4 regions of the Thalassotalea sp. Y01 genome follow, and region 1 is predicted to be linked to each of the others. Evidence: predicted binding sites of a transcription regulator. Region 1 holds the regulator's gene; each other region holds the start of a gene.
The links. The regulator sigma-54, encoded in region 1, starts transcription at its own class of promoters, with help from an activator protein. The targets are predictions, from matches to a motif close to GTTGGCACGNNNNTNGNNT.
Positions count from the first base shown of each region.

Region 2: HII16_RS05640 (P-II family nitrogen regulator) is a predicted target of sigma-54. The motif match lies at 5,677-5,695, and genes of this name have one in related genera.
Region 3: HII16_RS04490 (S8 family peptidase) is a predicted target of sigma-54. The motif match lies at 4,549-4,567, and genes of this name have one in related genera.
Region 4: HII16_RS08780 (DUF3192 domain-containing protein) is a predicted target of sigma-54. The motif match lies at 4,976-4,994, and genes of this name have one in related genera.

Region 1 covers NZ_JABBXG010000003.1:65,106-73,224, reverse strand. Annotated here, with positions in the region: gene HII16_RS05200 (calcium/sodium antiporter) at 61-1,029, shown strand; gene HII16_RS05195 (KpsF/GutQ family sugar-phosphate isomerase) at 1,043-2,017, shown strand; gene kdsC (3-deoxy-manno-octulosonate-8-phosphatase KdsC) at 2,036-2,584, shown strand; gene lptC (LPS export ABC transporter periplasmic protein LptC) at 2,581-3,147, shown strand; gene lptA (lipopolysaccharide transport periplasmic protein LptA) at 3,137-3,670, shown strand; gene lptB (LPS export ABC transporter ATP-binding protein) at 3,673-4,401, shown strand; gene HII16_RS05170 (RNA polymerase factor sigma-54) at 4,501-5,964, shown strand; gene hpf (ribosome hibernation promoting factor) at 5,988-6,275, shown strand; gene ptsN (PTS IIA-like nitrogen regulatory protein PtsN) at 6,280-6,729, shown strand; gene rapZ (RNase adapter RapZ) at 6,742-7,587, shown strand; gene HII16_RS05150 (HPr family phosphocarrier protein) at 7,632-7,910, shown strand.
Region 2 covers NZ_JABBXG010000003.1:166,252-174,370, forward strand. Annotated here, with positions in the region: gene HII16_RS05620 (YacL family protein) at 1-153, shown strand, start outside; gene HII16_RS05625 (efflux RND transporter periplasmic adaptor subunit) at 409-1,527, shown strand; gene HII16_RS05630 (efflux RND transporter permease subunit) at 1,532-4,666, shown strand; gene HII16_RS05635 (hypothetical protein) at 4,838-5,443, shown strand; gene HII16_RS05640 (P-II family nitrogen regulator) at 5,727-6,065, shown strand; gene HII16_RS05645 (ammonium transporter) at 6,078-7,322, shown strand; gene HII16_RS05650 (hypothetical protein) at 7,539-7,868, shown strand; gene HII16_RS05655 (TlpA disulfide reductase family protein) at 7,868-8,119, shown strand, end outside.
Region 3 covers NZ_JABBXG010000002.1:371,585-379,703, reverse strand. Annotated here, with positions in the region: gene HII16_RS04505 (DUF3750 domain-containing protein) at 1-77, shown strand, start outside; gene HII16_RS04500 (S9 family peptidase) at 210-2,351, shown strand; gene HII16_RS04495 (Na/Pi symporter) at 2,468-4,252, opposite strand; gene HII16_RS04490 (S8 family peptidase) at 4,653-6,572, shown strand; gene HII16_RS04485 (two-component regulator propeller domain-containing protein) at 6,801-8,119, shown strand, end outside.
Region 4 covers NZ_JABBXG010000005.1:106,224-114,342, reverse strand. Annotated here, with positions in the region: gene HII16_RS08815 (hypothetical protein) at 120-626, opposite strand; gene HII16_RS08810 (helix-turn-helix transcriptional regulator) at 1,361-1,576, opposite strand; gene HII16_RS08805 (hypothetical protein) at 1,579-2,040, opposite strand; gene HII16_RS08800 (hypothetical protein) at 2,440-2,610, opposite strand; gene HII16_RS08795 (DUF962 domain-containing protein) at 2,948-3,271, opposite strand; gene HII16_RS08790 (GNAT family N-acetyltransferase) at 3,271-3,909, opposite strand; gene HII16_RS08785 (DUF2789 domain-containing protein) at 4,146-4,376, shown strand; gene HII16_RS08780 (DUF3192 domain-containing protein) at 4,542-4,913, opposite strand; gene HII16_RS08775 (hypothetical protein) at 5,124-5,435, shown strand; gene syd (SecY-interacting protein) at 5,549-6,112, opposite strand; gene queF (NADPH-dependent 7-cyano-7-deazaguanine reductase QueF) at 6,196-7,041, shown strand; gene ppnN (nucleotide 5'-monophosphate nucleosidase PpnN) at 7,262-8,119, shown strand, end outside.

The DNA of each region.
Region 1 (8,119 bases):
ATCTCTTTTAATTTGTGTCATTTACAGCGAAAATTTAAAGGCTATTTTATGGAGCAATAGATGTTCATTGAAGTCTTAATACTAATAATTTCTCTTATCGCGCTAATCTACAGCGCCGATAAATTTGTCTTTGGCGCAGCAGCGATTGCGCGTAATTATGGCATTGCGCCGATGATTATCGGTCTTACTATCGTCGCGATGGGCTCATCCGCGCCGGAAATGGTGGTGGCAGCAACAGCTTCATTACAAGGCGCACCGGATACCGCAATAGGTAATGCTATCGGTTCAAATATCACTAACATCGCTTTAGTGTTGGGCCTTACTGCGTTATGCAAACCGTTAGCCGTTTCATCACTCACCTTAAAACGTGAGTTACCGATTCTATTAATCGTCACCTTTATTGCCAGCTATATGCTCTTTGATCTGAATTTCAGCTTTATTGAGGGCTTGTTATTAATGGTCGGCTTCTTGGTGTTCATCATTAGTTTACTTATGGTGAGTATAAAACAAGTAAAGCACCATAAAATTGAAGATCCGATGATTACTGAAGCGCAATCTGAAATCCCAGAAAACGTCAATAACTTAGTCGCCCTAGCTTGGTTGGTGTTTGGACTCGTGCTACTGCCATTAAGTGCTAATTACCTAGTTGAATCAGCCACGGTTATTGCCAAAGCGTTAGGCATGAGCGATTTAGTGATTGGTTTAACGATTATTGCAATTGGTACCAGCTTGCCGGAATTGGCCGCGAGTGTGGTCAGCATCATCAAAAAAGAAGATGATTTGGCTTTAGGCAATATCATCGGCTCCAATATCTTTAACATTCTTGCTGTTTTAGCTTTACCTGGTCTTATCGCGCCCGGTGTCGTTGACAGTGAAGTCGCGAGTCGTGATGTGCCATACATGATGGCGTTGACCATTCTCCTTTTTGCCTTGTGTTTTAGCCGCTCTGGACATTTTAGAATCACCCGTGTTAAAGGTGGGGTTATCTTCATTGGCTTTATCGTCTATCAATACCTAATCTTTACCTAGGATTCTTTAGTTTATGCCTAATGCAAAACAATTTAAGCAACTTGCCGCAAACGTAATCGATATTGAAAAACAAGCAATCGAAAATTTGCATAATTATATCGACGACGAATTTGCCAAGGCCTGTCAATTGATGTTTGATTGCTCAGGTCGAGTTATTGTTATCGGTATGGGTAAGTCCGGTCATGTCGGCGGCAAAATTGCAGCGACATTGGCCAGCACAGGAACACCAGCTTTTTTCGTTCACCCTGGAGAAGCCAGTCATGGTGACTTGGGGATGGTGACTAGCTCAGATGTGGTCTTGGCGATATCGAATTCCGGTGAAACCGCTGAAGTATTGGCGATTATGCCGGTTATTAAGCGCATCGGTTCAACCTTGATTGGTATGTCAGGCAATACCAATTCAACATTAGCGAAATTGAGTGACGTACATATTTGCATCGCCGTGCCTCAAGAAGCATGCCCGTTAGGTCTTGCACCTACGTCGAGCACAACAGCGACCTTGGTGATGGGAGATGCGATGGCGGTGGCGTTATTAAACGCTCGCGGCTTTACTGCTGATGACTTTGCATTGTCACACCCAGGTGGCAGCTTAGGTAAACGTCTGTTATTGCGACTTGAAGATGTTATGCACAGTGGTGATAGACTGCCTACAATTCATTATCGGGCACTTATTAAAGATGCACTTGTCGAAATGACACAGAAGGGTTTGGGTATGACCGCCATTACCGATGATGATGGTCGCTTATTGGGCTTATTCACCGATGGTGATTTACGCCGAATCCTTGATGAGCAGGTAAATCTGCATCATGATTATATTGAATCGGTGATGACCAAACATCCCGTGGTTGCTAAACGACAAATGTTGGCAGCCGAAGCATTAAAGCTAATGGAAGATAAAAGCATCAATGGTTTAATCATCGTTAATGATGACAATGAGCCTGTCGGCGCAATGAATATGCACGATATACTTAAAGCAGGAGTATTGTAATTGAGTACTGGCAAAACCATGACCACTACCTTGTACGGGCAGGTCGACAGCGCCATTATAGAGAAAGCTAAACAGATAAAATTATTGGTCTGTGATATCGATGGTGTTTTTTCTGACGGTCGTATCTACCTCGGTAACGATGGTGAAGAGTTAAAAGCATTTAACACAAAAGATGGTTTTGGTATTAAAGCCGTCGGTCAAAATGGTGTCGATGTTGCTGTCATCACCGGGCGCAACTCCAACATAGTACAAAATCGCATGCGCGCTCTGAACGTAAAATTCATTGTTCAGGGACAAGAAAATAAAATGCCTGCGCTTATCGATATCGCCAATCAATTGTCTATCGACCTAGAACAAATAGCCTATATCGGCGATGACGTACCAGACTTACCCTGTATCGAGCAGGTTGGTTTTGGTGTTGCCGTTAACGACGCCCACCCTTTGGTTAAAAATGGTGCTGACTACATTACCTTTTTAGCTGGTGGATGCGGCGCGGTACGGGAATTATGTGACCTTATTATGCAATCCCAAAACACCTTGCATCTGGCAACAGGAGCGAGTGTATGAGTCGATTGCATCTGATTTCTATTCTGTTGTTTATTTTGGCTCTGGCGTCTTATGGATACCTTCATTATCAACAATCACAGCAAGCTGACGTTGAGGTAATTAAACCTTTAGATGAGCCTGCTTTTGTTGCTAATGCACTAAGCTCAAAGAAATTCGACAGTGATGGTCATCTGGTGCACACCATTTACGCAGAGCAAATGACCCACTTTGATCAACTGGGCGAAACCAAATTACTTAAGCCAGCTTACACTTTATACCCCGATGACGGCTCTGAGCCTTGGCGACTAACCGCAGAAAGCGGTTTTCTCGGCAAAGACAATATCTTAATTCTAAAAGATAGAGTAAGATTAATCTGTGAAGATAAAAATGCCTTCATCTCAGAAGTTCATGGGGAAGAATTGGCATTGGATTTGGATACTAAAATAATAACCTCAGACCAAAATATCCTATTGAAAGGTAAAGACTTTACCATGAGCGGCGTAGGTTTGAAGGTTGATATAAATACTACCGAAATGACATTGAGTGAACATGTACAAACAACCTTTAAAAAACATGACTCATAAATTATTAGTCAGTGCTGCCTTATTGCTTCCCAGCTTTTGGCTGAGTGCTGAGCAATCAGACTTTGAAAAAGAAATTAAAATTGTTGCGCAAAAACAGTCAACCGATTTAAAAAATCGCATTGCTAGTTATATCGACGACGTCAAAATAACCCAGGGCACTTTGACTATCGAAGCCGATTTAGTTCAAGTCAGCAATGAAAATGATTCACAGGCAAAAAAATATTTGGCTAAGGGAACACCGGCCAGATTTAGCCAAACGCTCGATAATGGTGATCAAATTGAATTGCAAGCCAATGAAATTAGCTACTCACCATTAACCAATATCATCGTTATTCGTGGTAATGCCAAAGTAAGTCAGCAAGGCAGTATGGTGCAAGGTGATGTGATTACCTATAACCTTGAAACCGAGCAGCTTACTGCCGATGGTGATGGCGGCGGCATTGTAACCACAATTATCGAACCTGATGTGAAAGACAAGATCAACAAAAAAGACAATAACGAAACCACTGAACAAGAACAGTAATCATGACTGCAACACTCGAAGCCAAAAATCTCGCTAAGGCCTATAAAGGTCGTAAAGTTGTTAAAGATGTCAGTATGACGGTTAAAGCCGGTCAAGTTGTTGGCTTGCTGGGTCCTAATGGCGCAGGTAAAACCACATCGTTTTATATGATTGTCGGCCTAGTCGCTAGCGATGAAGGTACAGTGACACTGAACAATGTTGATCTTACCTTATCGCCTATGCATGAGAGAGCGCGTCACGGCATCGGATATTTGCCTCAAGAAGCATCGATTTTTCGCAAGCTTTCAGTCTACGATAACATCATGTCTATACTACAAACCCGCAAGGAAATGACAGCAAATGAGCGTCAAGAAAAGCTTGAGTCGTTGGTTGAAGAGTTTAATATCGGTCATATCGTAGAAAATACAGGGCAAAGCCTATCCGGTGGTGAACGCCGCCGCGTCGAAATTGCCAGAGCATTGGCAGCGGATCCGCAATTTATCTTGCTCGATGAGCCGTTTGCCGGTGTTGACCCTATTTCAGTGGGTGACATTAAAAAAATTATCTTACATTTAAAAGAACGTGGTATCGGTGTCCTTATCACTGATCACAATGTTCGTGAAACTTTGGATGTATGTGAGCATGCCTATATCGTTAGCCATGGTGAGTTGATAGCCCAAGGCAATGCTGAACAAGTTTTATCAAATCAACATGTACGAGACGTCTACCTAGGCGAGAAATTCACGCTATAGTTATAACTAGTGCAAGGAAAAAACGCCGCAATGATACAGGCTTAATTGCTTGGTTATGCATTGCCTCTTGTATTCTGTTTTATGGAAAGCAATTAACTAATGAGACCAAGTCTTCAGCTGCGCATTGGCCAGCACCTAACGATGACTCCACAATTGCAACAAGCGATAAAATTGTTGCAACTATCGACCTTGGATCTACAACAGGAAATTCAGGAAGCGCTTGAAAGCAATCCATTGCTGGAAGCCGATGACAATCAGCAACAAAGTAATGAGGCAAGCGCCACCGAAACCAACGGTTTAGACGGCAGTGAAGATGCAACGCCAACACAAGATGAAATCACCACTAGTGAAGCCTTAACCCAAAATGAAATCCCAGAAGAGTTGTCTGTCGACTCAACATGGGAAGAAAGCTTTAGTGCCGGAGTCTCCAACACTGGAATGGCATCCGGTAATGACGATACCGTCTATCAAGGTGAAACCACGGAAAACATCCATGATCACCTTACCTGGCAGATGGAACTAACACCATTTACTGAAACCGATAAAACCATCGCGGTGGCGATTATTGACGCCATCGACGACGCCGGTTACTTAACGGTCACTACAGAAGACATCCAAGAAAGCTTAGGCGATGATGAGATTGAATTAGACGAAGTGGAGGCGGTATTAAAGCGCATCCATATGTTTGATCCTATTGGCTCCGGCGCGTGTTCTATTCAGCATTGCTTGCTGATTCAACTTGACCAATTTGACGCTGGCACGCCGTTTCTCAAAGAAGCAAAACTGGTTATCAATAATCATATTGACTTACTCGCCAATCGCGATTTTCGCACCATAATGCGTAAAACCAGACTTAAAGAGCCACAACTTCAAGAAGTGATGCGCCTAATCCACAGTCTTAACCCACGTCCAGGCGATGCCATCGTGCAAAACGAGGAACAATACATCATTCCTGATGTGAGTGTGTTTAAGAAAAACGGCCGATGGGTGGTTGAGCTAAATCCAGAAACTGCACCTAAACTAAATATCAATAATCACTACGCTTCGCTGGCAAAAACCAGTTCGGCGGAAGATAGCCAATTTATACGTTCGCATTTGCAGGAAGCAAAATGGTTTATTAAATCATTGGAAAGCCGCAATGAAACTCTGATGAAAGTGTCCAATTGCATTGTACAACAACAACAGGGCTTTTTTGAACATGGACCGGAAGCTATGCGTCCTATGGTACTGAACGACGTTGCCGAAGCGGTTGAGATGCACGAATCGACAATTTCTAGGGTTACCACACAAAAGTACATGCATACGCCGCGAGGAATATTTGAATTAAAATACTTCTTTTCAAGCCATGTGAGTACCGAAAACGGCGGGGAGTGTTCGTCTACTGCAATTCGAGCTTTAATTAAAAAACTGGTCGATGCTGAAAATCCGAAAAAACCATTGAGCGATAGTAAAATGGCGGAGCTTTTGGCAGATCAGGGGATTAACGTTGCACGCAGAACGATAGCCAAATACCGAGAGTCTTTGGGCATTCCTCCTTCAAACCAAAGAAAAAGCTTAATTTAAGCCAAACCATAAGGAAACAGCTTATGCAAATCAATCTTTCTGGTCATCATGTTGAAGTTACTGCCTCTATGAGAGCGTATGTTGAACAAAAATTTGACAAACTTGAACGTCATTTCGACCACATAAACAATGTTTATGTTGTATTGAAAGTAGAAAAGCTGCAGCAAATCGCCGAAGCCACACTGCACGTCAATCAGGGAGAGATTTTTGGCTCCGCTGAAAATGAAGACATGTATGCCTCCATTGATGCACTTGTGGAAAAACTAGATCGCCAAGTGCTAAAACACAAGGCCAAACTGTCTAAACATTAACTATATGAAACTCGCTAATTTGTTATCTCCGGACTGCACCATATGTGCAGCTCCGGGCAACAGTAAAAAAAATATTTTAGAGCAAATCAGTGTACTTGCCGCTAATAAAATCTCTACTTCGTCAGCCAAAGAGCTGCTAAACGATCTTATCGACAGAGAAAAACTCAGCAGTACCGGTATAGGCAAAGGTATTGCCATCCCGCATAGTAAAATCGATAACACTGAACAACCTGTGGCGGTGTTAATCACCACAGATAAAGCGGTCAACTTTGATGCGATTGATAATAAGCCTGTCGATATATTTTTCGCTTTATTCGTTCCTGAAGATAGCTGCCAACAACACCTAGAAACTCTGGCAAGTGTTGCGAAATACTTTTCAGACAAAGATAATAGTAAAAACGTGCGCCGCTGTACCAGCGCCAATCAACTCTATAGACTGGTCGCTAATGGCTAACAGGAGCAAGCAATGAAGTTAATGATCGTCAGTGGCCGATCCGGTTCAGGTAAAACCGTCGCCCTGCGAGTACTCGAAGATCTCGGTTATTATTGCGTTGATAATATCCCGGTAAACCTTTTACCCGCGTTGACCCATACCGTCATTAACGACTACGAAAATGTTGCCGTGTCATTGGATGTGCGCAACTTACCGCATAACCCGGAAGATGCTCGCGAGATCATTGATTATTTACCCAGTACGGTTGAGTTAAGCATTCTCTATCTTGACGCTGATGATCAAGAATTGGTGCGTCGTTACAGCGAAACCCGCCGATTACACCCTTTAATTCGTCAAAACATGGCGTTAGATCAAGCGATATCATTAGAGAAAAAGCTACTCGATCCGGTGGCCAGTCGCGCCAACCTTTATATTAATACCACCAGTTTGACGCCACATCAGTTAGCGGATTTAGTGCGTGAACGAGTGATGGGCTCAAAAACCGGTTCTTTGGTTATTGTGTTTGAATCATTTGGTTTTAAATATGGTGTGCCAACCGACGCCGATTATGTCTTCGATGCCCGCTTCTTGCCAAACCCATTTTGGGAACAGGGACTGAAGCCATACAATGGCCTCGATCAACCGGTTCAAGACTTTCTTGCTAGCCAACCGATTGTCACTAAGTTTATTTGGCAGATAAACTCTTTTATGATGACTTGGTTGCCACATTTAGAACGTAATAACCGCACCTATTTAACCATAGCGGTTGGATGCACAGGCGGACAGCATCGCAGTGTTTATATTGCAGAAGCTCTCGCCAAACAATTTCGCAAAGAAGAACGAGATGTGCAAATTCGTCATCGCGAACTTACTAAATAGCGACACTAAGACTCGCGACCAAGTTATCCAGGAAAGCAACGGCCATGTCCACTTGTGAATCACGCTTCGTAAAAATAGAAAATAAACTCGGCTTACATGCAAGAGCTGCAACTAAACTGGCGAAATTAAGCCAAAACTATCGTGCCACCATCACCATTAAACTGGATGACAAGTCCGCCGACGCCGACTCTATTATGGGCTTAATGCTGCTCACTGGCAGTCAAGGAAAAACCGTTGAAGTGATCAGCGAAGGCGATGATGCCGAACAAGCACTGAGCGCGGTTTGCCAATTATTCGGTGATAAGTTTGATGAAGCTGAATAACCAACAACCCCGCTACTAGATTTTTAACACCTCGTTAAGCAACTGATTTAGCAGCCAACTTTTGACAAAAATACAGAACTCGCTGAAATATTAGCTGATAATTTCCGCTAATTACGTTACACTTCAACCAGATAACTCATATTAATGGGACGCAATCTAATCCTATAGGTTTGCTATTCGCGCTAAAATTGTAGCTCAACCCATCAATA
Region 2 (8,119 bases), 100 kb from region 1:
GAGGCTACCGTTTTTGCGAACATTATTTGCAGTGACGAAGACTTACCCGAGCGGTTAATTGATGATGTAGATAATTTCGATATGAACCAAACGGCGAGTTGCGGCGTAGAAGACTTACTGGAAATGCTTAGTGCCTGGCATCAGTTTTGGTAAATCAATGTAAATTACATAGGCGATTGAGTTAAATCACTTTATAGTGAAAAAATAGAAGAAAAATTAATGCTTTAGCGCTATATTTAAGTCGCTATATCAAGGCTTTAAAAATCATTAACGCGGTACTTAGCAATGACTAAATTACATCCTCAGATCGAAGCTCAAAACCCGGCCCCGCCGAGTCGAACGAAAAACATAATAGTGCCAATAGCGATCATCCTTGCTGGCATTCTAGGGTTTGTGGGGCTCGCTTCAATGGCGCAAAAGCCGGAGAAAAAAGAGATCGATATTAGTCCACCACTGGTTAAAACCAACGACATTGAAGTCAAGGATGTGGTATTTGAAGTCACTAGTCAGGGCACCGTAAAGGCACGTACTGAAACAGTAATGATTTCTGAAGTGTCAGGACAAATTACCTTTGTGTCCGAAAAATTACGAGTCGGCGGTTATTTTTCTAAAGGCGAATTAATGCTGGAAATTGATCCTATCGTCTATGAAGTAAATTTGCTCGAAGCGCAATCACGTCTAGAATCGATGCAAGCCGAGTTTATTCAAGAACAAGCCCGTTCAGATCAGGCCAAAGAAGAATGGCGCATGACCGGCAAACCATTAGATGATGCACCAATTTTAGCGTTGCGAACACCGCAATTACAAAAGGCGAGAGCCGATGTAAAAGCCTCGCAAGCGGATTTGAAAGAAGCACAAACCAAATTAGAACGCACCAAAATATATGCGCCTTACGATGCGTTATTGGTCGAGAAATACGTCGATATTGGTCAATATGTATCGATAGGTGGTCAATTGGCGAAGACCTTTGCCATAGATTATGCCGAAGTGCGGCTGCCGGTCAAACAATCTGATTTACGCTTTTTAAACTTGCCAAAAGTAAATGAAATCGGCGATACCTCGCGTCCTGTTAAAATCATCTACCACGACGGCTTTAAAGTAGATGAGTGGTCATCATTCATCGCCCGCTATGAAGGCGTGGTCAATAATGAATCCCGTGTGCACTATATTGTCGCGCAGATTGACGATCCCTATAACTTAAAAAATCGTGAACATGACGACGAAGTGCGTATTGGCATGTTCGTTAATGCGATTATTCAAGGAAAGAAAGCCGACAATATCGTTGTTGTGCCAAGAGAAGCGATTCATGGCACCAACGTGCTGCATATCATTGATGCCAACAACAAGCTCAAAGTGATCGAGGTTGAAGTGGTGCGTGCCCAAGGCGAAGACGTTTACGTGAAAAATAATTTCAGCGCAGGCGACCGCATAGTGATGACCAGTTTACGTACTCCTGTGCAAGGCATGCCGCTGCGCGTTGAAGGTGAGCAAGTTGCCGCAATAAAGCCTGAACCAGACTCGGAGTAGCATCATGGAGCAGCAAGAAAAACTCACGGGTATCATTGCTTGGTTTGCTCGCAACAGTGTAGCTGCCAATTTAATGATGGTGTTTATCATCATCATGGGTATTTACTCTTATTTCAATATCACCAAAAAGATGTTCCCGGAATTTAGCCCTAATACGATTATGGTTACGGTGACGCATCTTGGTGCCTCACCCGCCGATGTCGAACAGTCGGTTATTTTGCAGATCGAAGAAAAGTTAGAAAATGTACAAGGATTAAAGCGCGTTACCTCGGAGGCAACTGAGGGCCTTGCAACGGTGACCATCGAGATCAATTCCGGATATTCGCTGGAAGATAAGCTCAATGAAATTCAAATGCAAATAGATACCATCACCACTTTTCCCGCACAAATTGAGCGGCCCTTAGTGATGAAGCAAGAGTTTCAGATGGACGTACTTTGGGTATCGGTTAATGGTCAGATGGACAGGCGCACCCGACAGGAGCTGGCGCAAGACATTAAAGATGAAATAACAGCATTACCAGACGTCAACATTGCTGAAGTGGTTGGTATTCGAGATTATGAAATATCGATTGAGATATCGGAATTGCAATTACTTGAATATGGCCTGACGTTTGATGAGATCTCACAAGCCATTAAGCGCTCTTCGCTTGATTTACCTGGTGGTACCATTAAATCCAGCGGTGGCTATATCCAATTACGTACAGAAGGCCAAGCCTATACTGGGCAAGAATTTTCTCGTCTGGTATTACGCACTAATTCTGATGGTACGCATTTGACCCTTGGCGATATTGCCAACGTTAAGGACGCCTTCGTTGAAGATGAAGGCTTCGCGTTATTTGATGGCAAAAATACCACCAGTATTCGTGTTCGCTCTACTAGTAATCAAAACGATTTAGAAATTGCCAAACAAGTACGTGCTTATGTTGATAAAAAGCAGCAGTCATTGCCTGAAGGTGCCAATGTCGAGGTCTTTGCTGACTCGTCGTTTTATTTGAGCGAGCGCCTGACCATGATGTTTGAAAACCTAATGCTTGGTGCAGCATTAGTGTTTTTAGTCTTAACCTTATTTTTACGAGTGCGTGTCGCTTTTTGGGTTATGGTCGGCATTCCAATTTGTTTCCTTGGCGCATTTATGATGATGCCGTTATTAGGGGATTTCTCAGTAACCGTAAACTTACTCAGCTTATTCGCTTTTATCATGGTATTGGGTATTGTCGTTGATGACGCCATTGTTATCGGTGAAAGCGTCTATAGCGAAGTGCAAAATAAAGGCCACTCGGTTGATAACGTCATTCGTGGCGCGCATCGAGTCGCAATGCCTGCGACCTTCGGGGTTTTAACCACCATTGCCGCATTTGCGCCGCTCATTTTTATCGACACCAACTTCTCTGGCTTTTTCCAATCAATCGCCATCGTGGTAATGCTTTGTCTGGTTTTCTCTATCATTGAGTCGAAGTGGATCTTGCCAGCGCATTTAGCGCACATGAAGTACACCGAGATTGATCCCGACAACGCCCATATTGTGCATCGCATTCAATTGCGCTTTAAAGCGTGGCTCGACAGTTTTATTAAAAACACCTATCTACGATCGATTACCTGGTCATTGAAAAATCGCTATACCACCATGGCAGCGTTTATCGCTTTGTTTTTTCTTTCAATTGGTTTAATTGCCGGTTCATTGGTTAAAACAGAGGTGTTTCCTAGTGTGCCTAGTGACTTTATTCAAGGGCAAATCATTATGGAGGACGGTATGGCACCGGAACGACGTAATGAGGCATTGCAGCGAGTTATTGACTCAGGCTACGAAATGGCAGAGCAAAACCTCTATCAAGGAGAAAGCTTTATCCGTCATATTATGGTGTTTACCAACGGCAATCTCGCTGGCGGTTTTTTAATGGAATTAAATAAATCAGAGTTTCGTGAATTAAACGCTTTTGAGATTGAAAAATTATGGCGCGAACAAATCGGCGAAATCCCTGGAGTCAAAGAGCTCCGCCTATTTGCCGGTACCAATGCGGGGGGTGGCGCTGCCTTGGAGTTCCAACTAAATGGTTTGGACGAGTATGAGCTTGAACAGGCTGCCTTGGAAGTGCAGGACAAACTCGGTGAATACGACGGTGTGTATGACATCCGTAATTCTTTCAGTCGTGGTAGTGAAGAAATTAAATTGTCGATTCGTCCTGAGGCAGAAGTGCTGGGCTTGTCGTTATCCGATCTCGGTAAACAAGTACGTCAGGCATTTTATGGCGATGAAGCGCAACGTATACAGCGTGGACGTAATGAAGTGAAAGTTATGGTGCGCTACCCTGAAGAAGAACGTCGTTCAATCACTGACTTAGAAAACATGTGGGTTCGTACCCCGAGTGGTCAAGAAGTGCCGTTCTATCAGGTTGCTGATGTTGAAATCGGCCAAGGGTTCTCAAAAATCACCCGTATCAATAATAAACGTACCATCAAAATCGCTGCTGAAATTGACAGTGAAAAAGTCGAGTCTCGCAAAGTGCTTGGTGAATTCAATGAGCAAATAATCCCTGCTATTTTGGCTAAATACCCGACTGTAAAATATGGAATGGAAGGTGCGAGCAAAGATCAGCAGGACTTTTTACAGCAGTTAATGTTTGCGGCAGTAACGGCGTTATTTTTAATTTACGGTTTGATTGCCATACCAACCAAATCATATACCCAACCACTCGTGATCATGTCGGTTATTCCGTTTGGTATCATTGGCGCCATCTGGGGACATATGATCGTCGGTAAAACCATTAATATGATGTCTATGTACGGTTTTATTGCGTTATCCGGTGTTGTCGTCAATGACTCGCTGATTTTGGTCGACTTTATTAACCGTGCCAAAAATACCGGTATGCGAATGATGGATATCGTTATTGAAGCGGGTATGCAACGTTTTCGCGCGATATTGCTGACATCACTTACCACCTTTTTTGGTATTTTACCTATCTATTTTGAGACCAGCTTACAGGCGCAGTTTATTATCCCAATGGCAATATCACTGGGTTTCGGTATTATCTTCGCCACCGTAATAACGCTATTTTTGATTCCGAGTCTATATATGATACGAGAGGATATAGGCAACCAATTTAAGCGTAAACGACAGCCATCAAATTTAACTCACGGTTAAATCAATAGGCAAATCAATCGCATTAACTCGTTTGAATTGGTGCGATTTTTATTTGCTTGGTCGCTAAACTGAGTTTGCCAAGCGAATAGTTTTATAGCAAAATCAAAGCGCCTACCCTTATTAATCTGATTTGGAACAGAAATGAAAATTGTCATATTACACGGATTGTTTATGAACAAAGTTATCATGGCTCCGCTGGCCAATCGCCTTATGCAGCTTGGCCATATCGTCGAAAACATTTCTTACCCAAGTACCAAAGTCGACAAAGAAAAATTGTTTCACAGCATTGATAAACGTGTCGGTGATGGGCCGACGGTGTTGCTCGGTCATTCACTTGGCGGGCTCGTTGCAACTGAGTACTTATTTACTCGTCAAGTATCGGTTGAACGCGTACCGTTAGTGATAACTCTTGGCACGCCACATCAAGGCGCACAAATTGCCGAAGACATGAAAAAAGTAAACATTCAATATCTGTTAGGTTCTTCGACTCAATTTGGTTTATTGCCTAAACGATTCACTAAATCTTGGCCTGTGCCGCAAAAGCTTATCTCTATCGCTGGTTCTATTAAAATTGGTGCTAGACCGCTACTGGATCGGGTATGGCGCGATGGAGTCGAGGACTCCGATGGTACAGTGAGTATTGCTGAAACTCGTATACCAGGCATGACAGAGCACATTGTACTGAATCAAACTCATACATCTTTGGTGTATTCGAAAGACGTGGTGAGTATCATTGATGAGCGATGTAAGGCACTCGTTAGCGACCAAGACCACTAACGATTAATAAACCAAAGTCGGTTTTTATATCGATACTCCTTTCTAATATTAGTTTCTGTTACTCGTTTCTATTACTCGCTTCTTTCGGCAGCTTCTGTTTTAGGTATTTCTGCAAAAATAATTAGCACAGTTTTAAAGCAACATGGCGGTCACAACGCCCCAACTTGGTGCGTTGTGTTTTCATTAATCAACTTAAAATAATTTAAATTATTGTTTTTATTGGTTTTATATTTGTTGGTACGCAACTTGTAACCATTAATCCAGCAACTATTAGGGGGCGATAATGAAATTAATAAACGCAATAATTAAACCATTCAAATTAGACGACGTCAGAGAAGCTATTTCTGAAGTCGGTGTCGAAGGCCTAACCGTATCAGAAGTACGTGGTTTTGGTCGTCAAAAGGGTCACACCGAATTATATCGCGGTGCTGAATATCAAGTAGATTTCTTACCAAAAGTAAAACTAGAAATAGCGGTAAAAGCAGAAGATGCTGAACGTGTTGTTGAAGCCATCAGCAAATCTGCACATACCGGAAAAATCGGTGACGGTAAGATTTTTGTATATGACTTGGATCAAGCGGTACGTATTCGTACTGGTGAGCTTGATACTGCAGCGCTTTAACAGGGGGATAAAATGGAAGAGTTAACGACATTAACAGGTACAGTAACCGAACTTAGATTCGCGCTTGATACCTTTTACTTTTTGTTGTCAGGTGTATTAGTAATGTGGATGGCGGCAGGTTTTGCCATGCTTGAAGCGGGTATGGTTCGCTCTAAGAACACTACTGAAATTCTAACTAAAAACATTGCGCTGTATTCAATTGCATGTGTGATGTTTTTGTTGGTTGGTTACAATATTATGTACGTAGATAACGCTGAAGGCGGTATCTTACCATCAATTGCCGGTTTAATTGGTACACAAGCGGAAGGTGCTGATCATTCTTTAGAGTCAGATTTCTTCTTTCAAGTAGTATTCGTTGCCACAGCAATGTCTATTGTATCGGGTGCCGTAGCTGAGCGCATGAAGCTTTGGGCATTCTTAATATTTACCGTTGTTTTAACAGGCTTTATCTACCCTGTTGAAGGTTACTGGACTTGGGGCGGTGGTTTCTTATCTGAAGCTGGTTTTAGCGACTTCGCAGGTTCTGGTATTGTTCACATGGCCGGTGCCGCTGCAGCACTTGCTGGTGTATTACTGTTAGGTGCTCGTAAGGGTAAATACGGTAAAAACGGTGAAATCTTCCCAATCCCAGGTTCAAACATGCCATTGGCTACGCTTGGTACTTTCATCTTATGGATGGGTTGGTTTGGTTTTAACGGTGGTTCTCAATTGCTTCTATCTGATGCTGAAAACGCAACCGCTGTTGGTCAAATTTTCGTTAACACCAATGCTGCAGCCGCTGCAGGTGCTGTTGCCGCACTATTACTTAATAAAGTAATTTGGGGTAAAGCCGACCTAACCATGATTCTAAATGGTGCATTAGCTGGTTTGGTAACGATTACCGCTGACCCACTATCTCCATCTCCACTGTTTGCAAGCTTACTTGGTGCACTTGGTGGTATGTTAGTGGTACTTTCAATTACCTCTCTGGATAAAGTCAAGATTGATGATCCAGTAGGTGCCATCTCCGTTCACGGTGTTGTTGGTTTCTTCGCGCTAATGGTTGTACCATTTAGCAACGGCGATGCAACATTTGGTGCTCAGTTATACGGTGCATTCGTTATCTTCGCATGGGTATTTGCAGCAAGTTTTGCAGTATGGTTTGTATTGAAGAAAACCATGGGCATCCGTGTTAGTGAAGATGAAGAATACAATGGTGTGGACAAATCTGATTGTGGTGTCGAAGCATACCCTGAGTTTGTCTCGCTAAAAGGATAATAACAATAACGACGCTAGTTGGTTAAAGTTTAGGGCCGGTTTATACCGGCCCTTTTTTTATTATTAATAAACAGTTAGCGATTGTTTTGTTGAATTACTAAACACCACTCAAACACAAATTCGTTGTTTTTTCGCTTTGTCGACTGATCACATTGCCGATTGTCAAATCAGGTGCTATGTTACAAATAACTAATACAGCATTATCAGGTAGTACTTATGAAAACAATAACTATATCGCTTCTTTCCACCCTAATGCTTAGCCAAGCCGGATGTGCTTTTATCAGTGAAGATCCATGTGAAGATATCGTCTTTACCTCGGAGCAACGCGAACAATGTGCACAACTTCAAAGGCAAATCGTAAACGCAAAAAATAATCCCATTAAACGCACTGAACTCGAGCGTCGCTATGAGCAAGATTGCGTTAATATCCGTTACTATCGTGATGATAAAACCGATGAGCGATGTAATAACCAAACCTCGGTCGATAGCATCCTACGCGAAGGTCGCCCAGAAGACGTAGAAACCGCAACTGGAGCTAGCGATTAATGCGTAACATGCTTGCGGTGTTAGTAATGATTTCGCCTTTGCTATTCGCGAGCAAATCATTACAGGCTGAAACGGTTGTCGATAGTATCAGTGAACTGAAAACCATGGTCGCGGAAAATAAAGGTAAGGTTATTTATCTCGATTTTTGGGCCTCTTGGTGTATTCCTTGTAAAAAGTCCTTTCCTTGGATGAATGAAATGCAGAACAAATATCAGCAGCAAGGATTAACGGTAATTTCGGTTAACGTTGAT
Region 3 (8,119 bases), on a different contig from region 1:
GGATTGCTCAAGAAGTACCCGAACTTGAATTAGAGTTACCATTCAGCGCTATTGGTAGTGGTTATGCTGAACAGTAATCGCTTTAACTGCACTTAAATATAATTGCCTTTTTCATTTCTTTATCTTTTCTAAAAACAAAAGTTGATTTGTGTATTTAACTTATGTTTACTAAATTGAATCAAGTCAATAACTTAAGCTAGGGAATAAGAATGAAGAAAATCGCTTTGTTGCTGCTGCCGTTGTATATAACAGGTTGCAGTGTCGATAATGAAGGTAAGGAACAGTCAGTGGCTGATGAGGTTCAAGTGGTCGCACCTATTGCTAAGAAAGTGCCGAAGAAAATGCAGATTCATGGTGATGAGCGCATTGACAATTATTACTGGTTACGTGACGACACCCGTTCGGATTCAGAAATACTAGCCCATCTTCAAGCGGAAGAAGATTACGCGATGGCTAAATTGGCGCATACTCAGGAGCTGCAAGATACCTTATATGACGAGATGATCAGCCGCCTTAAAAAAGACGATTCATCGGTGCCATATACGAAGAATGGTTATACCTATCAGAGCAAATTTGTCACCGGCGGTGAGTATCGTATATACAGCCGTGTGAAACAGGGCGGTAGTGAAGAACAGGTATTGCTTGATGCCAATGTGCTAGCCGAAGGCAAAGATTACTATGCGAATGGCAGTGTCGAAGTTAGCCCTGACAATGGTTTATTAGCCTATTCAGAAGATTTGTTGAGTCGTCGTGTTTATACCATCAAGTTTAAAAATATCCATACCGGCGATATGCTCAGTGATGAATTAACCGGTACAAACGGTCAAATCATCTGGGCCAACGATTCCAATACTGTTTTCTACATTAAAAAAGACCCGCAAACCTTATTAGGTTTCCAAGTTTATCGTCATACCCTTGGCACCAAGCAAGAAGACGATGTGCTGATGTATGAAGAAACTGACAAGTCATTCTATACCTGGATAGGTAAATCGCTGGATGATCAATACATTGAGATTTTTCACAACAGTACGGTGAGCTTAGGTGTTTCATTACTCGATGCCAATAACCCTGATGGTGAGTTTAAGCTAGCACATGCGATTGAACGAGATTTAGAATACAGCGTGCAGTCGCACGGTGAAGATTTCTATATTCTTACTAATCTAGATGCCAAAAACTTCAAAATAGCTAAGGTCGCAAAAGCGGATGTCGGCGATAAAAGCAAATGGGTAGATGTGATTGAACATCGTGAAGACACATTAATTTCGGGGCTATTGGTACTTAACGATGCGCTTATATTTACCCAACGCGAAAACGGCTTAATGGGCCTTCGTGTTATGGATTTAAATACCGGCAAAGTCGCACCGGTTGAGTTTGATGAGTCTTTATATTCTGTTTATCTGCAAAACAATGTTGATTTCAATGCCGACTTTGTTCGCGTAGGTTATCAAAGTATGACAACCCCTCGTTCGGTGTATGACGTCAGCCTGGATTTATCTTCTATTAATTTGAAGAAACAGGATGAAGTGTTAGGCGGCTATGACGCCAAGCAATACCATTCTGAGCGCATCATGATGAAAGCCCGTGATGGCGCCGACATTCCGGTCAGTGTGCTTTATAAAAAGGATCAGTTTAAAGGCGATGGTACCAACCCATTGTTGCAATATGCCTATGGTTCTTATGGTTCAACCAATGACCCATTCTTTAGTGATTCTGTGATCAGTCTGGTCGACCGTGGTTTTGTCTATGTGGTCGCGCACATTCGTGGTAGTTCTATGTTAGGCCGCAAATGGTATGACAATGGCAAGCTTTTGAAAAAGAAGAACACCTTTAACGATTTTGTTGATGTCACCCGTGAACTAGTGAAAGGCAAGTATGGCGCTGACGATAAGATCTTTGCCTACGGTGGTAGTGCTGGCGGCTTATTGATGGGCGCGGTCATTAACCAAGCGCCTGAATTGTATCGAGGTGTTGTTGCAGCGGTTCCGTTTGTTGATGTGGTGACCACCATGCTTGATGCGTCTATTCCGCTCACCACAAATGAATATGATGAGTGGGGTAATCCAAATGAGAAAGCCTATTACGACTACATGTTGTCTTATTCGCCATATGATAATGTAGAGGCCAAAGCGTACCCGAACCTATTGGTTACAACGGGCTTACACGACTCGCAAGTTCAATATTTTGAACCGGCTAAGTGGGTGGCGAAATTACGTGAGATGAAGACTGATGATAATGAATTGTTGTTCCATATAAATATGGAAGCAGGCCACGGCGGTGTTTCTGGTCGTTATAAACGTTATAAAGACCGTGCTCTGGTATACGCATTTATGCTGGATTTGTTGTCGCAATAAATACGCTATTCTCTAGTTGATTTATCGTCGGTAAATAAAAAGCGCTATCAAAAAGATAGCGCTTTTTTTATCTGTATAGTGAAAAGCCTGGTAGGCCTTGCAGATACCTAAACTATCTACTCTTCATTTAATATGATCTCACGTTTAACCTGTTCTTTTTGCTCGTTGTAAACTGCATACAAGGTCTCAGCCATAGAGATAATGTCACTAGCTATAGTGAGTGTATAGTTGCCGTCATTCATCAAGGATGTCGCCATATGTGCGGTGATTTTTTTATCCTGTAATAGACTGGTGATATGACGATAGAACTTTTGATCTATGCCTTGTATTTCTTGTTTTAAATCTTGAATCATCATTAACGCTTTTTGATCGTCATTTTCTACCCGTATCATGATGCGTACACCGTCAAGTTCACGAATGATGCGAGCGATCATCAGCCGCATCAAGTCATACTGCTCTTGTAAGTCTTTATTGCTGTGCACAATCGCTTGAGACATGTTTTTACGCAGGTGCTTCATCGCTTTTACCGACTCGACAATGTTTTGCGTTGCCGATCGTAACCAATGAATCGAAGACGATTGCTCTACTTCCCAGGTAAACGATGCCTTGGAAATAAACTTAATTATCTCAGAGTAAATGCCTTTTATTTCAGTTTCATAGAGACCATCAATATCAAGGTCCTTTACGGTTCGGCTATTTTTTACCACCAATTCAAGATCTTTGTCTGACAGCACTTCATCTCGATTTAAACTCAGCCCCTCACACAATACATTGGTCGATATTTGGTACATATGGGCGGTTTCCTTGCGCACCGCTTCGACTGCGGTTTCAGGGAAGTCGACAGAAATATTATGTAAATGAATGGCGCCTTTGCCTTCCACCGTTGGTTCTTTGAATATGTTTTCTAAAAAAATGACCATTTTATTGACGAATGGCCACATGATGACCACCCCGGCGGTATTAAATAGGGTATGAAATACCGCCAGTTTTAGAGTGTAATCGTCGTTGGCAATGCCTAAAACCTCACTAGAGTAGTTTACTGCCACTAAAAACTGTTGCAAAAAGACTATCGCAACTAAGCCTGTAACCATATTAAATATCAAGTGAGCTGCAGCCAGCCGTTTCCCGGGAATGGCTGCGCTCATTGCGCCGATTACTGCGGTTACGGTGGTGCCGACATTCGCACCTATGGCTAACGCAAGAGAGTTTTCATAAGTGATTTGCCCCGCAGCCAAAGCGGTGATGATCAACACCATGGTGGCATGACTTGATTGCATGATCACCGTTGCCGCGATACCGATTAAAGAGAACAACATCAAGCCGGCGAATCCTTCCATGGCAAATTGCGCTAAGTCAATGGTATCTTTAAAGGCTTCAAATCCAGATTTCATATAGGAGATGCCGAGAAATAAAAAGCCAAGCCCGGCAAGAATAAAACCAAAGCCTTTTAAATTCTTTTGTTTTTGTAGCAATAACACCACACCAAAAACCAGCATGGGCATAGCATAGGCGGATATCTTAACTTTAAGACCAAGTCCGGCAACCAACCAAGCACCCGTGGTGGTACCTATGTTGGCGCCAAAAATAATACCAATACCGGCGGCCAGACCAAGCAGTCCTGCACTTAAAAAGGAAATAGTAATAACCGAGACAAGAGAGCTCGATTGCATAATCGTGGTTGTGGCGATACCAAAACCAACACTCTTCCATTGTTTGTCTGTGGATTTTTTTAAAATCCGTTCCAGCGTACCGCCGGTAAACGTATTAAAGCCTTCTTCAAGAGATATCATGCCAAATAAGAAAATCGCCACACCAGCAGCTATCTCTTTAAAATCTGGGCTGATCCAAAAACCATAGGCTAGGACTAACAGAATGGTAAATATTAGAATTTTTTTAAACATAGGGCGGCACCAAAATGATTGAAACACATTTACTACCGTGTGTATTTACTAAGTGTATCAGAGGTTTTTTCTTTAGCTAATCAATAACTTTGATAAAGCTGTTGCAATTATAGTTAAGCGCGCTCGTCATTTCTTGTCTTCATATGCTTCTCTTTTACTTGGGTTCGTCATTTGTTTCTGGTTCGTTGTTTGTTTTCGTCATATTTGCTCGTTAGGTTTTGGTTTTGATTTTGCTGTGATTGTGCGTTTATTGCACTAATCCCCATAACTCGCTGTCTGTATTAGTTATTTTAAAGTTTGGCACGCTTCTCGCATTGTAAAGAATACAATAATAAAAAATTATGGACAGGGCATGAAATCGTTCAAATTTTTAGAAAAATCTGTTTTAAGGTCTGCGCTAATGACCTCGCTGCTCGTATTAACGGCAGCTCTCCTATACGTCGGTCACCAACATGCGGAAGAGCGTTTTTCGTATATTGTGCAAGGAGCAAGTAAGCCGACACTGGTTAACGCTGTAGAGTCAGTCGGTGGTGAAGTACTGCACAAGTACACCGTCATCCAAGCAATCTCTGCATTAATGACCGATGCTCAAGTGAATGAAGTGCGTAACGCTCATCCTATGATTCGTTTGTTCAATGACGATAAAGTGCAATTGAGCATGGCTAATGAACGTGGTGTTGCAGCGGCAGAAGCATTCGCTAACGAAAGAAATACCTATGTATCGACCCTAACTGGCGCCAGTCAGTTGCATCAAAATGGCATAACCGGTAAAGGTGTTGGTGTTGCCATCATCGATACAGGCGTACGTCATATGAAAAGTATCAAACAAGATACCACAGGTCATAAACGTAATTTAGTACTGCATAATGTCTTAGGTGGTACAGATATAAAACACGATGAAAATGGTCACGGTACCCACGTGGCAAGTATCATTGGTAACAGTTCATATAGTTATGACAGAAATGGAAACCAAATGGCTTTCTATAATGGTGTTGCTCCTGATGCGGATTTGTTGGTTGTAAAAGCTTTCTATGAAGATGGCAGCTCAACTTACACCGAGATCTTAAAGGCCCTTGATTATGTTATCTCCCATAAAGACGAGCATAATATCAAGGTTCTTAATCTGTCGTTCTCGGCTAATCCGCAGTCTTTTTATTGGGACGATCCTATTAATCAGGCCGTTACTTTAGCCTGGAGCAAGGGCATTACCGTGCTTGCTTCTGCAGGTAACAAAGGTTCAGATGCGATGAGTATTGGCGTTCCAGGCAATAACCCTTATGTTATTACCATTGGTGCTAGCTCAGACAATGGCACGCCTTATTTCCTTGGTGATGACATCTTGTCATCGTTCTCAAGTGCAGGCCCAACGGTCGAAGGGTTTATTAAACCTGAATTAATCGCACCGGGTAGCAAAATCCAAGGATTAATGAGCGAAAATAGTTATATATACCGAAATTTCCCAGAAGCCGATGCAGGCGGCAAATACATGGCATTATCTGGCACTTCTCAGTCAACAGCGGTTACCTCGGGAATTGTTGCCCTGTTGTTACAAGAAGACCCAACCCTCTCCCCCGATGATGTCAAATGCCGCCTGTTATCGTCTGCTATTGCAGGTGCTAATTCTGAAACGGATGAATATACCTACAGTGTGTTCCAACAAGGTGCCGGTTTTGTAAATGCCGAACGTGCCGTGAATTCTGATACTGTTGGCTGTGCCAATCGTGGCATGAACATTGAACAAACGCTGACCGCACAAACTAAGTATCAACATTACGTTGGTCCAGCACGTTATAACTTACAAGAAGGCAAGTTTTACCTAGTCGGTAATAAAGAATACAGCTGGGATGGCACCTACGCCAGTGGTCACTTGTGGCCTGACGATGAAATTGGTGCTGATGGCCACTTATGGCCAGACGATGAAATTGGTGCAGCTGGTCATTTGTGGCCAGACGATGAAATTGGCGCTGATGGTCACTTATGGCCAGATGATGAAATTGGTGCTGATGGTCACTTATGGCCAGACGATGAAATCGGTGCTGATGGTCACTTATGGCCAGACGATGAAATCGGTGCTAATGGTCACTTATGGCCAGACGATGAAATTGGTGCTAATGGTCACTTATGGCCAGATGATGAAATTGGCGCTACCTACTATTTATGGCCGAACGACACCATTACCGCCTACGGGTATTTAAAACTAGACGGTAAGTTCTTCACTAATGGACATTTATGGCCAGATGATGAAATAGGTGCAGACAATATCTGGTCACAGCAAAGGATTGAAAATGCGGCCATAACCAATACCTGGTTTGTCGAATAAACGAAAAATAAAAAGGCACCTTAGGTGCCTTTTTTATCGGTATCAAAATTGGCGATAAATATAGTCAAAACATAGACGTGACAACGGATTGCGCAAGTGTTTTAATGTGATAAAGCAGTACTCCCAAAAATTATAAAAATAAACTGGGTTTAATCGATGTATAAAACCAAACTATCTTTTACGATGCGTAAATTAAGCGTTTCTTTTTGTTGTATTTTTCTGGCACTAGTGAGTGTACAGTTATTCGCGACGTCGTATCGATATTCCAATCATGAAATTCAATTTACCAACTTAAAAGACAGCAAACGCTTATCACAACAATCGGTTAATGCCATTGCTCAAGATAAAATGGGCTATATCTGGATTGGTAACCAAAATGGTTTAAACCGCTTTGATGGTATTTCTTCTAAAGCTTATAACCATAACCCTCGTGATCCAAAATCCCTTGCAAGTAATTGGGTTAAAGACGTATTTGTTGATTCAGAAGAGCGGATCTGGGTATTAGGTGATGGTGGTATTAGTTTATATCTACCTGAGATTGATGGCTTTCGTAATCTAAGTGATTCAGCGCAATACAAAGATATCATTCCAAGTGATTTTGATGTGGCCGCAGAAGACGCTAACGGTAACTTATATTTTGGCAGTCGTAACCAAGGTATTATTGCGTTTATTGATAATGGCTCCGATGTTAAACATTTTAACGAACTTGATGGTAAATCGCATCTTAGTGGCAATACGATAGCCGATCTTCAATTTGATTCTACGAATAATTTTTGGGTAGGAACAAACCTTAATGGTCTTAATTTATTAAAACCTGGAGAAGACTCCTTTGTTACATTTTCTACATCGACGCAAATTTCGATACCCAGCGACAAAATAAAAACCATTTATGAAGATAATTCCAATACTCTTTGGATCGCCACTGGCGATAAAGGGGTATTTACGTTCGACCCTGTTGGTGGCGTACAAAAGCGTTATATCTCATCAGAGCAATCGGGCACTTTATGTCACGATAGCGTACATGACATATATCAGGATAAAAATAATATTCTGTGGTTTGCTACCGATAGTGGCTTATGCCAATACCAAAGTGAAACCGATAGCTTTATCGCTCACCGCCACAGCGATGCAAGGCCCACCAGTTTAATTGATGATAGGGTCAAAACGTTATTCCAAGACGACGGTGGCGTTATGTGGGTTGGTACACAAAGCGGTTTAAGTCGTTGGAACGCAAGTTTGGCCAAGTTTCCTCATGTTCGTAAGGGAATGAACGATAATATTTCTTCGGATGTCATTGCCTCATTTGCCGAAGACTCAGCCGGCAACTTGTATGTTGGCACCTGGGGCGGCGGCTTAAATGTTTTTGACTCCGATAACACCAAAACCGAAGTGATTAAAGCGAGCCCTGGTACAGAAGGCGCCTTGCAAGATGAGCGGGTGTTAAGTTTATTGGTCGATTCAAATGACAATTTATGGGTAGGCACATTTCGTCAGGGCTTGCATCTACGTCGCAGCGGAGAATCAACATTTCAACTGTTTACCAATGA
Region 4 (8,119 bases), on a different contig from region 1:
AAAACTGTTGTTCAGTGATGGTTGAGTCAGTATTGAGTTAGTGCTGATTGAGTTAGACGTTTAACTAATGGTTTAAGTAACGCTTTAAGTAATGGCTTCAATAACAGCGTAAGTATTGATTAAGGGCGATAAATATATTCGTGAAAGCCGCCCCACTTTAGTTCTGGGTGACGATTTAACACGTAATCTAAAGACTCTTTTTGCACGTGTTGCATTTCAATAAGCAAAATAAAACTGCCGTCATCCAATTTTTGATGAATAAAATCTGAGTCAATATTGACACTGAGTTGTTCCAATAACGAGGAATCTGTTTGCCTATTCAATAGGCTAAAACCGATCACCGGTATCGCCATACACCAAAACAAAGTAAATAGCTTAAAACCAAAACTAAATGCCAATATCGCAATGGCGATAGCGGTAAAAATTGCAAACCAAAGAAAATGAGAGCCAAACAGTAAGGTGCTGTAAAAGCTACCGGTAGCCGGCATAAAGGATTCCATAAAGTCTCGATTTTCATTATTCGAAACAATATGAAGTTGACTGCGATCAAAGCCTGATTGCCTTAGCTCTTTAATGGCAAATTGTATTGATTCCCTGTCATCACAGGCAAAATAGTATCTTTGCATAACATCCTGTCTTAACAAAATAAGCCGCGTAACATTTAAACGTAGAGACTACTTTGTACATTAGGCAAATTTTACAGAGCAAAAAATGCCAATTATCTTGATGGCTTATTGTTCATGGGTAAATAAATTTGTCGAAAAAAAAGGAGCAACCGTATTGGTGCTCCTTCAAGTTATGCGTCCAGCGAACATCCTGTTAATTCTTCACGTCCTGTGATGAGTAAATCCCATTCCATAACATCAAATCCTTGATGTAACTTCCTTGATTTCATCCGTGCAGAATTCCTTTTCGGAAAGTCAGTCCATTCACTTGCGAGTGAAACAAGTTAACTGGCACTGGGGCATTGACTTTCCCGTTCGTCACCGTCACTGGTAACAACTTGAAACATGCATCCTTGCCGGTTCACCTTGAACCTGAAATTACGTCCTTGAGGTGTCCATATTAACAATTCATTTACATCACAAAAGGCGTTAAGCCGCATTTTTCTTAGCTTTTAAAAATTAACTATGAGCTTATTGGCAACAAGCCCAATAAAAACAATGGCTTCAGAGTTGCGAGTAAGCTTAATCAAGGTTTAATTGCCGAGTTCTCGCACACTCACGTAAGATATGTCTTACACCTGCAAAGGCAATTAGCAAAGTTCTGAAAGTCGCTACATATGCTAAAACCTTCTTGTCTGGCAAATTTGAACCTCAATTATTTTTTCAATCTAGCAACTAGCAGCCAATACTGCTCTTTAACTTTGCACTTGATAACTAAATACATCGGCAATTGACACACTAAACACATCTGCAATTTTAAAAGCCACCTCTAAAGACGGCGAGTACTTGCTCTTTTCTATCGCGACAATGGTTTGCCTAGAGACATTAACCGCTTTAGCTAATTCTTGCTGTGTCATCTCATTGTGATGAAAGCGCAACACGCGAATATTGTTGGTTAATACTTTAGCCATATTTAGACACCTTTTTGGTAGTAATATAGCTGGTAAGAGAATTTTAATGTTTCTGCAACTAGAAAGCCTACAAGTAATATATTCAACACATTGAAGCCTACACTTAGGGTATCAAAGTAGTAACGAGCACTTTCTAATGATGTAGCCCATAAAATAACTAATACGATTACAACCCAAGTGCTTAGCATGTTGTAGGCAGCATTGCCGCCTTTTAAACTAATCAATATATCTCGCTCATCACTTTCTTGTTCAACTTCGTCCTTGTTACTCAACACGGCCACTATAGTATGTACAGCGATATTCAGAATAATCAGCTGTAGAGCTGTCGAAAATAATAATGAAATAAAGCTGTCATCATTAAGCTGCTCTGTAGAATATAAGTTAGCAAATTCACTGCCGTAATAATAAACAATAAACACGGTTATCAAAAACTGAACCCAAACACTTTTATGAACAAATGACATAGCTATTTCCCCTTCAATCGATGTCAAATATATTTAACATCATGTAAGAATAGTTGGACTCAAAATCAATGTCAAATATATTTAACATGATGTAACTTTTATCATACTTTCACTTGGTAGTATGTTTTATTAAATAGGGAGTATATTGTGTCAATGTCGATGTGCTAGTCACTTACCATTTATCCTGATAAAGATAACAACATTTCCCTATGCTCCGTAGCTACTGACATTGTCAACCGTCAAAGAAGATACAGACAAATCAAATAATTAAGATCGAAACATCAATTATATTGAGGTATAAGCCGAGGTTATCTCTTTATTTTGATATTCAAATTTATATCGACTGTATGCCAAACTAATACTACTTCCATCACCATTACGCCAATTAACACCGATGTTTTAGAATGAGTCGTTACCACTGTTTTCTTCCATGGTTTCATCATCAATACACAATACCGAATCGTAGCAAGAGTCCGTTAATTTAAGTTCTGTGTCCCAGTAATGTCCCCCTACCTTGGCGACTAATTCGACATTTTCATAAACAGACAATTGGATCGCGGCAGTTACCATGGCGATCGCATACGCTTAAACACACAAGGTCCTACCGAAACCTTGTTAGCACAACTCGCGGATATCGGTCATGATTTGAAAAGCTTAAACGACCGCTATTGTCAGATGTTGTATCAACAACTTGGCACCTATGATGCGGTTGCAACTCACACACAAATAGACAGGCGCACAGTCAAAAAATATGTCGTTCAATTAAACACTGAATCATGACGGATTAGGTTTTAGGGCTAGGGGCTAGGGGCTAGGGGCTAGGGGCTAGGGGCTAGGGGCTAGGGGCTAGGGGCTAGGGGCTAGGGGCTAACTATTAGAATTAGGATCAAGGTTTAAAAGTCAAGGGTTAGCGGCTGCGGCCTGTTAGGTAATATTTTATTTCTTGATAAAACATGACCCAATCCCCCACCAAGCTATAAAGTGGGTAGGTAAAGGTCGCAGGTCTATTTTTCTCAAAAAAGAAATGCCCTACCCAAGCAAACCCATAACCTATGACTGGCAACAACCACAGCAATTTATATTGACCTGTCAAAAGTGCATAAGCCAGGGTAAGCAACACCAAAGCACTGCCAACAACATGCAATTTCCGGCAGGTGCGGTTTTTATGCTGCGACAAATAGAATGGATAAAACTCTTTAAAACTTTGGTATTGCTTGGGCTTTGTTGTCATTAGGACTCTCGATAATGCACCATCAATGGTCCGGTAACTTGTCCAACGGTTATTTCAGCTAGTGTTTTATAATCACATTCTTTAAAGAACGCTTTATATTTATCGGATGTAACGTAAATAACCACACCTTCACTGCTGCTATCGTCTTCTAAGGTGGCATTAACCGCCGCCATCAAATAATGGCCAAAGCCGTGATGCTGATGCAATGGATGGATTGCCACAAACGAAAGGATATGAAAACGTTGAAATGGCACCGCATCAATGATCTGTTGCTCTTTCTGGATCATTTGCTTAGTCGAAACATAGCCTGCCGACAGCATCATTTTCAACCGCCAATGCCAAAACCTCTCAGATCCAAAGCCATCGGTTGGGCTATGCAAACAGGCTACGCCAACTAAGGCTTCGCCCTTATAGATCCCCAAGATAGGTTGATTGGCTTGCCAAAACGCCGCCAGCTCTTCACGAATCGCCGCTCGTAGTTTTTGTTCGTAATCGCCACTGCCAGTATCAAACAATTCGATAAAGACAGGATCATCGTGATATGCCTGATATATCAAAGAAGCGGCTAACTTAAGCTCTGGTGCGGACAAATAAGCCGCTCTAACATCAGAGTCCGTTTTCACTTGTACGTCGTTCATGACTACCCCATAGTTTCATTAATGGCAATGTATTGGCTGGGTAATGCGCTTATTATCGTTTTATTATCGATTACCCTGGTACGATACATGCGGTTTTTAACGTTGGAAAAATCACCATATCAAGTCAGGTGAAAGCAAGTCAAACAAAATATTGGTCAGTTTTTCTACATTATCTATACTGCTAATAGTTGCCTGTTTATTTGGCGATAGGCTGTAAGAACCTTGAGGGGAGCGCTATGGATTTATCACAACATAATTTAAAAAACCTGTTTGCACAATTAGGTTTGGATAGCAGTGATGCGTCAATGAAGATATTTATTGAGCGTCATAAAGGCGTACCAGAGCACATGCATCTATCGCAGGCCCCATTTTGGAAGCCGTCTCAATCACGATTTATTGAGCAGGCCATTGAGCAAGATTCAGATTGGAGCGAAATTGTCGATGTACTCGACAGTATGTTGCGTTGATAACACAAAGGCATAAAATCAATCGCATTAATGCAATGCCATTAATCAGGCCATGATTTGTAGGGTATTCGGATGATGCTTACTTCGAGGTGATAGATGTGAAAAGGCCAATGCTATTGCTATCAGCATTGGCCCCGTCAAAGCGCTTAGAATATTTACACAGCGTTAGATTTCTGAATAAGCGCTTTCCCCCCACGCTGCTAATTTTCCATCTTTAAACACCAATGGAGTGCATTCATCTTTGGTGGTCATGCTGTCTGAATGCTTGCGATTGGTGCGATAAAATAATACTTGAATATTTTCGCCATCTTTTTCATACAATTCAGTGAAATCCGGTACACCAAGTAAATCTTGAGTCGCGCTATATTCCATGCCTACTTGTAAACGAGCAATCTTTTTACGGTTTTCGTATTCACGCTCTTCATGATCCGCCAAGTGGCTAAAATCACCTTCTCCATCGGTTGCAACAACGATACAACCAGATAAACCTAAAGACAGTGGTGCAACAAGTAATAAAGCAGCTAACGATTTTTTCATTTTATTTCTCTCTTGAATGTTTCGTTTTTAAGTCGAAAATTATTTTTTATTTAGTTATTACAAAGCAAATAGGTTGCCAACTTTTTAAGCTGTTGTTTTTAAAGGATTTTGTAATTTTAACAAATAATTTACAGGTGACAACGTTAGTCTATTTCGCTATTATTTTGTCAATTTGACAACTTTATTGAATTTATCATCAGACAGTGACCTATGGATAATCAACAACACATATATCAAGCCTGTACCGAGATTGCCAAACAAGGTAAGACTCCTTCGATTGCCTTAATCAAAGCTCGAGTAGCCGCGGGTACGCCATTAGCATTAATTATCAAAGGCTTACAGACTTGGCAGAAAAATCCAAAACTTGGCGAATCAACGTCAGCAACGCCACAATCCGCGCCAGCAAAAGCCAAACCAATGGTCGATGATATTGAGCAACGTATTACTAGTGCCATCCAACCTTTGCAACAACAGATTAATGATTTAAAGCAGGAAATTGCCGAGTTAAAGGCGAAGAGCTAAAAGTTAAGAGTCATGAACTAAGGGCTATAGACTCAGAACAATAGATTCAAAACTTAGGGCTCAAAGCCCAGATTAAAAGCTCAGGACTCAACAACCAAGACTTGGCAAAGAGTCTATTGCTCGGCTTCTTGCTGACTGTAGCTCAGGCTAGCAATAAATTCCTGTAGGTTTTTCGCAACGAACTTGCTCGGCTCTAAGCCGACAGGTTCGGCCCATACTTCACCATTATCGTTTTTTATTACCAAGTTAATTTCTTCTTGATCGGTTACCGCAAAAAACAGCGTTTCAGCTTGTTGTAAACGACGTTTCATTAGTACATGACCAATCAAATTTTGTTGCAGTCGTTCAAAATCTTTGGCATTCCAGGCCAACAATAACTCTAATTCCCCTTGTTCACAGCGACAAGGAATTGCTTCTGAATACACGGCCGTAAAATATTCTTTGATATCGTTATGCAGCGTTAGCTCTAGCGCTTTTTCAACATTATCAAAGCTTAATTCATCTTCTATATCAACAGCTTGCCAGCTAATAAAGCCATCACCATCAATGGCACCTAGCTCACACGGAGACGGCCAATCGTCATCATGTTCGATGATTGGCAATTTAGCGGTTTTTTGTTGATGGAACTCTGCGTAGCCCTTGGCGAACTGGCCAAGGCTTTTTTGTAGTAGACTCATGAGTTAAAATAAGCTTTGGTTACGACATTGTTAGTCGTATTATAGCGAACCCATTGTTTTTATTGCCATCAAAAAGTTAACTTATGTCAAAATATTCAAATCGTGATGAACTCAAATCATTGGTCCTTGGTAAAACCACCGACTACACCAGTGACTATGCGCCACATTTATTGCAAGCCGTTCCTCGTTCGTTAAATCGAGATGATTTGAACCTGAGCGGTGAACTGCCATTTAAAGGTGAGGATGTTTGGTATGGCTACGAACTGTCTTGGCTAAATAACAAAGGTAAACCTGTGGTTGCGGTTGCCGAATTCCGCATCCCTTGTACCAGTGATAATTTGATCGAATCAAAATCATTTAAGTTGTATTTAAACAGCTTTAATCAAAGCCGTTTTGCCAATTGGCAAGAGGTTGAGCAAACACTTTGCAAAGACCTAAGCAAAACCGCAAATGCCGAGGTAAGTGTGACTTTGTTTGCAGTGGATGACTGCCCTGCGTTAGCCATTAGCGATATTGATGCGGTTTGCATTGATGATTTGGATATCGACATCAATGATTATCAATTTGACCGCACATTATTGGCAAATGCCTGTGACAAAGGCTCTAAGGTTAGTGAACAACTAATTTCCCATCTGTTGAAATCCAATTGCTTGATCACCAATCAACCTGACTGGGGCAGTGTATATATCAGTTATCGCGGCAAGCAAATCGACAAAGAACAATTGTTACGTTATTTGATTTCATTTAGACAGCACAATGAGTTTCATGAGCAATGTGTTGAGCGTATCTACACCGATATTATGGAATTTTGCCAACCGGAATCATTAACGGTATTTGCGCGCTATACTCGACGTGGCGGCTTAGACATCAATCCGTTTCGCTCAAGTGAGGTCGCCATAGCGCCACAAAACCGCACCTTACGACAATAGTATCAAAAGCATTTTTAAGCGCCCTACCCACCTTTAAAATTGATAAATTTTATGTTTACAAGCAATGACTTAACGAGTCATTGCTTGTTACAATTTTAATTTGCACTAAACTGATAAATAGACCAAGTTAAAACTTATCATAACGTCATAATTAGCTTGGCTTTTCGCGCTATATAACAATAGCTACTATTTTGCGCCAGTCGTATTTTAAGGGGTGCCTATGCAAATCGAATTGAACCCAGTCGGCAACATGTGTCTTCTTTCGCCACTTGAAGTGGATCTTCTCCAGCATTCTGCCAATTCAGAACTTTATCAGCTTTATCGCAACTGCTCGCTCGCGGTGTTAAATGTTGGCAGTACAACCGACGATGCTGAAGCCATTTACGAAACATACAAAGATTTTGATATTCAAGTACTTAAACGAGAGCGTGGCGTTAAACTGCGTTTAATTAATCCACCAAGCCATGCCTTTGTAGACGGTAAAATCATCAAAGGTATTCAAGAACAATTATCGGCGGTATTACGCGATATCTTATTTATTTCCAGTCGCTATTTATCACAACCTAAACCTAGGCCGCAAAGCCTGATCACCCATATTGTTTTTGACATTATCCGCAATGCCGATGCGATAAAACTTGAAGCAGACCCGTCGCTTATCACTTGTTGGGGGGGGCACTCAATTAACCATGTGGAATACAAATACTGCAAAGAAGTCGGTTATGAACTGGGCTTACGACACATCAATATATGTACCGGTTGTGGACCAGGGGCGATGAAAGGGCCAATGAAAGGCGCGACATTCGGTCATGCTAAACAACGTAATGACTCTGGCCGATATGTCGGTTTAACTGAGCCAAGTATTATCGCTGCCGAGCCACCTAATACCATAGTCAATGAACTGGTGATCATGCCGGACATTGAAAAACGTTTGGAAGCTTTTGTGCGTTTAAGCCACGGCTTGATTATATTCCCAGGTGGTGCCGGTACCGCCGAAGAGTTGCTTTATGTGCTGGGCATTTTATTGCACCCAGAAAACAAGTTACAAAAATTACCGATTGTCTTAACCGGCCCTAAAGAA